Regions from separate parts of the Exiguobacterium sp. UBA6282 genome, predicted to be linked through region 2. Evidence: a T-box and tRNA genes for the amino acid it is inferred to sense, from the RefSeq annotation. Region 2 holds a T-box; the other holds one or more tRNA genes.
What was found. The T-box of region 2 lies ahead of ileS (isoleucine--tRNA ligase). A T-box ahead of a tRNA ligase gene usually reads a tRNA of that ligase, here a tRNA-Ile.
Positions count from the first base shown of each region.

Region 1: it encodes a tRNA-Ile, which carries the amino acid that the T-box ahead of ileS (isoleucine--tRNA ligase) is inferred to sense. The anticodon was not compared.

Region 1 is NZ_DJUM01000020.1:83,038-86,318, reverse strand. Features, by position in the region: gene B2751_RS05445 (Na/Pi cotransporter family protein) at 1-942, shown strand, start outside; tRNA gene B2751_RS05440 (tRNA-Met) at 1,069-1,142, shown strand; tRNA gene B2751_RS05435 (tRNA-Ile) at 1,154-1,227, shown strand; gene B2751_RS05430 (alpha-amylase) at 1,343-2,803, shown strand; gene B2751_RS05425 (superoxide dismutase) at 2,897-3,281, shown strand, end outside.
Region 2 is NZ_DJUM01000051.1:21,024-24,304, forward strand. Features, by position in the region: gene B2751_RS12965 (hypothetical protein) at 1-355, opposite strand, end outside; gene B2751_RS12970 (GNAT family N-acetyltransferase) at 465-1,016, opposite strand; T-box leader at 1,101-1,346, shown strand; gene ileS (isoleucine--tRNA ligase) at 1,405-3,281, shown strand, end outside.

The DNA.
Region 1 (3,281 bases), on a different contig from region 2:
GGTGCGTCGATCGCAGCCAAACGGACAGCCGCCGCACACGTCATCTTCAATATCATCGGAACAATTTTGTTCTTGATTGCATTACCAGTGTTCTCAAGCTTCATCGCATGGATTACAGATGCGCTTGGTTTAGAACCGAAAATGCAAATTGCTTTTGCACACGGAACGTTCAATGTCGTCAACACATTGATTCAATGTTGGTTCATCGCACAAATCGCATGGCTCGTTCAAAAAATCGTACCAGGTACGGATACGACGATCGATTCAAAACCGCGTCATCTCGATCAAAACATCTTAAATCAATCTTCTGCGCTTGCCTTAAACCAAGCGAAACTTGAAGTTTTGCGTATGGGTGAATTCTCAAAAGACGCACTTGCAAAAGCACACCGTTACACGCAATCGCATGATAAAAAAGATGTTTCAGAATCCGAGCAGATTGAATATGCGATCAACTACCTGAATACAGAAGTGACGAGTTATCTCGTTAAAATAGCAGCACATGATTTATCAGAACGTGAATCAAACGATCATTCGTTATTGATGCACGCCGTCAATGACTTTGAGCGGATTGGTGATCATGTTGAGAATATCGTTGAATTAATCGACTTCCAGATCGTCAACCGGATTCAGTTCACCACATCTGCGAAGCGAGAGCTTGATGAGATGTATGTCCTGACACAAGAAATCGTCGCTTGTGCGATTCGCGCCGTCGAAGAAGACGATGTCACGCGGGCACGAAAAGTTCTTGAACTTGAAGGGAAACTTGATGCATTCGAACGTTCATTCCGTAAACAGCATGTACTTCGCGTGAATGCTGGTGAATGTACAGGACAAGCGGGAATGATCTTCGTCGACTTACTTTCAAACCTTGAACGAATCGGCGATCACGCTGTGAACATCACGGATCTCGTCCTTGAACAGCGGACAGCATTAATGAACTAAGCGTAGACTTATTTTAAAACAGCTGATTTCGAAAAAAATGAAATCAGCTGTTTATTTTTTTGAAATAGCATATTGACAAGTTTCGTCACATCTCGTAATCTAATAAGAGTAAGAAACATACATCATGGCGGTGTAGCTCAGCTGGCTAGAGCGTACGGTTCATACCCGTGAGGTCGTGGGTTCGACTCCCTCCGCCGCTACTATTACTTAAGGACCCTTAGCTCAGCTGGTTAGAGCTGACGGCTCATAACCGTCCGGTCGCAGGTTCGAGTCCTGCAGGGTCCATTTGGTTGAACGCTTCTCGTTGCAAACGGGAAGCGTTTATTTTTGTTCGCTCGGGGAATAGTAAAGGTATTGTAATAATATTCATACTATAGTAACTAAGGGAGAGCGAAGAGAGATGGAACGTAACCATACGATGATGCAGTTTTTCGAGTGGCATGTAGAGAATGATGGAAAGCACTGGCAACGTTTGAAAGAACGAGCGCCTGAATTGCGTGCTGCTGGCATCACGTCCGTGTGGATTCCCCCAGCATCGAAAGGTCAGTCGGATGAAGATACAGGATACGGCATCTATGATGTCTATGACTTAGGCGAGTTCGATCAAAAAGGAACGGTCCGGACGAAATATGGCACAAAGGATGAACTGGTCGAAGCAATCGAAGTTGCCCATGAGAACGATATCGCTGTTTATGCGGATGTTGTCATGAACCATAAAGCTGCAGCAGACGAACTCGAAACGATTAAAGTAGTGGAAGTCAATCCAGAAGACCGATCGAAAGAAATTTCAGAAGAGTTTGAAATCGATGCGTGGACGAAGTTTACTTTCCCAGGTCGTAATGGAAAGTATTCGGATTTCGTCTGGACACACGAATTCTTCAATGGAACGGATTTTGACGCGCGCGAAGAAAAAACAGGGATCTTTAAGATTTCCGGAAATAATAAAGATTGGAACAACCAAGTAGATGATGAGTTCGGCAATTATGATTACCTCATGTTTGCAAACATCGACTACAATCATCCGACGGTACGGGAAGAAATGATCCGTTGGGGACACTGGTTCAAGGACACGATCGATTGCCAAGGCTTCCGTCTTGATGCAATCAAGCATATCAACTATGAATTTGTCCGTGAATTCGCGAAATCGATGATGGAAAGCAGCGAAGGCGATTTTTACATGGTCGGCGAGTTTTGGAAGTCAGATCTCGACGATTGCCGTCATTTCCTAGACAGTGTCGACTACACGATTGATTTGTTTGATGTTCCGCTTCATTATAAATTCCATGAAGCTTCCAAGCAGGGAGAAAAATTTGATTTAACGACATTGTTTGCGGATACGCTCGTCGAGTCGCATCCGACGAATGCCGTGACGTTCGTCGACAATCACGATTCACAGCCTGGCGAGTCGCTAGAATCATGGGTGGATGACTGGTTCAAGCAACATGCCTATGCAGCGATCTTGTTACGTAAGGACGGATATCCATGTGTCTTTTACGGGGATTACTATGGCGTCCAAGGACCGACCCCTGTCGAAGGAAAAAAAGAGATGATCAATGCCCTGCTCTATACGCGCTATCATAAAGCATACGGAGAACAACAGGATTATCTTGATGACCCGCACTGTGTAGGCTGGGTTCGTCTTGGTGTCGATGAAATCGAGAACTCAGGTTGTGCCGTGTTGCTTTCGAACGCCGACATGTGCGAGAAACGCATGTTCGTCGGTGAAGAGCGTGCGGGTCAAGAATGGTTCGACTATACAAACCATCAAGATCATCCAGTCGTGATTGACGAAGAAGGATTTGGTGTCTTCCCGGTTCCGGGCGGAGGCGTCTCTGTTTTTGCTCCGCAAGAAGTCGAGTAAATCCGAGGGTCTTGACTTGCGTCAACACAGGTACTTTTGCTAGTCTTAAAGGGTATTGAAGTTTTCGAAAATAGCACAAAGGGGGACATGAACATGTCAAAATTTGAATTACCAGAACTCGGCTACGCTTATGATGCGCTTGAGCCACATATCGATGCTCGTACGATGGAGATTCACCACACGAAACACCACAACACGTATGTCACGAACGTGAATACGGCGCTTGAGGGTACAGAACATGAAGGAAAGTCACTTGAAGAACTTCTTCAAAACTTGGATGCTCTCCCAGCAAACATTCAAACTGCAGTCCGTAACAACGGTGGCGGTCACTGGAACCACTCATTCTTCTGGAAATTGTTGAAGAAGAACGATGGCGCTGCTCCAACAGGGGAACTTGCAACAGCAATCGACGAAGCATTCGGATCATTTGATGCATTTAAAGATGCGTTCGCAAAAGCAGCAACAACTCGTTTCGGTT
Region 2 (3,281 bases):
TTACGACTGCTCCGTCTGTGACAAGTGATTTTGAAGATGCGAGAAGGCGATACCCAGTCGAAAGCTCTTTGATCTTCTTTTTGTTCCCTTCGTTCTCGATTTGAAGATTCTTGTACTTAGTATCAAGTGATTTATAAGACTTTGAAAGGCTCGTGTGCTGTCCTTGTAACGTCTTATAGGCGTTTTCCGACTTCTTTGTTTTTTTCTTTTCGTCGGCTAGTTGTTTTTGGAGTGCTGCTTTTTCCTTTTTCAGTTTAGCCACTTCTTTTGAACTTGAACTTGCTTCAACGATTGATGTCTGCATGACACCGAATGCTAATGATGATACAAGACCTGCTGCGATCCATTTCTTCAAGATGGTTCCCCCTTAAATGACAAAAATGATTTCTTACACCTAACAGTATATTCCAATATCATCTTTTTAGATTTCAATCATTTTGAAATGAAGGGAATGTTTTTATAGATTAAATTTGAAACCAATCACTTCGCAATATCGAGTACATATACAAATCATCGAACTGACCACGTGTTTTCTCATATTGACGAAGCAACCCTTCACGCTGGAATCTAAGTCGTTCAAGCAATCGTTGCGATGTGGCATTATCGGGTAAAACGAGTGCTTCGATTCGGTTGAGCGAAAGTTCCTTAAAACCATATTCGATCACCGCAAGCGCTGCTTCCTTCGCGATGCCTTGTCCCTGATAGGCAGGGTTCAGCTCAAACCCGATTTCAGCCCGCTGATGGCGTTCCGATTGATTCAAGAAACCGCAACTACCGATGATGACATCGTCTTCTGATAAAGCGATCCCAAAACGGATGCCCGTACCCTCACGACGAATCGAAGCGTACCAATCAATCTCTTCGAGGGCGTCAGCTTCCGATTGAAACGGAGCGAGTCCCATCTGTTTGACGACGTGTTCGTCTGATAAATAAGCGAGGACACTCGTAGCATCTGTGGGTAACACTTCGCGTAAGGCGAGACGGTTCGTTTTAAGTGTTGGGAAAGTATGTACCATTCAAAAAACTCCTTTTCAATAAAATGTAAAAAAGTGTTGTTCAACGTTTAAGGCATATGGTAAGATTCTCCACAACAAGAGCATATCATTTCGTTGACGAGAAAGAGTAATGATTGTTCCTCTGCCTTACAGAAAACCGGGATTGCTGAGAACCGGAAGCCAGATCAATCATGAAGATCCTCTCTGAGAAGTCACGCTGAACCATTCAGTAAGTGTGACCGGGTGTCCACCGTTACATGGAATGCACATGATAGTGTGCAACTAAGTGCTGTCGAGAACGAGTATTCTCGACGGAATATGGGTGGTATCGCGGTGAAGTCCGTCCCTGTCAAAGGGGGCGGACTTTTTTTGTATTCTCTTAGTTACCGATTAAAGGAGCGAACAAGAGATGACGTCACAAAACCAAGCAGAAACCGTACAACAACGCGAGGAGCGTGTCCGAAACAGATGGAAACAAGACCAGGTCTTCGCACGATCGATTGAACAACGCACGGAAGCGGAATTCGTATTCTACGAAGGACCTCCGACTGCGAACGGACTACCCCACGTCGGTCATGCGCTCGGACGAACCGTCAAGGATACCGTCGCCCGCTATAAGACGATGAAAGGGTTTCGGGTCGAGCGAAAAGCCGGCTGGGATACGCATGGACTACCGGTCGAACTCGGTGTCGAGAAACAACTCGGCATCTCCGGCAAACAAGCGATCGAAGACTATGGTATTGAAGCATTCATCGCACGCTGTAAGGAAAGTGTCTTCTCCTACGAAGCACAGTGGCGCTCCTTCACGGAAAAACTCGGCTACTGGGTCGATATGGATGACCCTTACGTGACGATGGAGGACGAGTATATCGAAAGCGTCTGGCATATCCTCGGGACGATCCATGACAAAGGCTGGTTGACGAAGGGACACCGTGTGTCACCGTATTGTCCGAGCTGCCAGACATCACTCAGTTCCCATGAAGTCGCGCAAGGCTATCAGGACGTGACGGACTTATCGGCGACGGTTAAACTCCCAATCGTCGACATGGAGCAGACATTTCTGCTTGCGTGGACGACGACACCTTGGACGTTACCGGCAAACGTCGCGGTGGCGGTTCATCCGGAATTGACGTACGTCACGGTAGCGTTTGAAGGAGAGCGATTCATTGTCGCTAAAGCGTTAGTCGCTGAACTGTTCTCGGAATCCGTCGAGGTCGTATCCGAACAGCTCGGTGCGGAACTCGTCGGCTTGCGTTATGAACCACCGTTTGATTTCGTGACGCCAGAGAACGGTCATACGGTCGTCGGGGCGTCCTTCGTCCAAGCAACGAGCGGAACCGGACTTGTCCATCTTGCTCCAGCGTACGGGGAAGAAGATTACCGGGTCGTCCGGGAAAACGGACTGTCATTCGTTAATGTCGTCGACGCTGCTGGGTGTTACACGGATGCCGTTCCACCACTCGTTGGTCGATTCGTCAAAGAGTCAGACGTCGCAATCATCCAGCTGCTCGCTGAACGGGGACGCTTGTTTGCGAAAAAACGCTATACGCACAGCTATCCGCATTGTTGGCGATGTGACTCACCACTGCTCTATTACGCACAAGACAACTGGTTCATCGAGACGACGACCGTCAAGGAACAACTCCTTGCGAACAATGCATCTGTGACGTGGTATCCCGATCACGTCAAGGAAGGGCGGTTCGGAAAGTTCCTTGATCAACTCGTCGACTGGAACATCAGTCGCAATCGCTACTGGGGCACCCCACTGAACGTCTGGGAGTGTGAAGCGTGTGATACGACGTTCGTTCCGAAAAACAAGGCGGACTTGTTGCACCGCACGACATCGACGGAATCTGTCGAGTTGCATAAACCATACGTTGATGCGTTATCGGTCTCGTGTCCGACGTGTCAGGGTGTGATGCACCGGACACCAGAAGTCATCGATGTCTGGTTTGATAGCGGAGCGATGCCGTTCGCGCAACAGCATTATCCGTCAGGGACGCAGACGCTTAACCGCTATCCAGCCGATGTCGTCATCGAAGGCATCGATCAGACGCGGGGCTGGTTCTACAGTTTGCAAGCGATCTCGACACTCTTCACGGGACAGCCTGCCTATAAGCGCGTCCTCGCACTCGGGCACGTCCTCGATGAGAACGGACAGAAGATGTCGAAGAGTCGTGGGAATGCCCTCGATCCGGTGGCGTTAATCGAAGCATATGGTGCTGATAGCCTACGCTGGGCACTACTCGTCGACAGCAGTCCGTGGAGTGCGAAACGGTTTGCTGA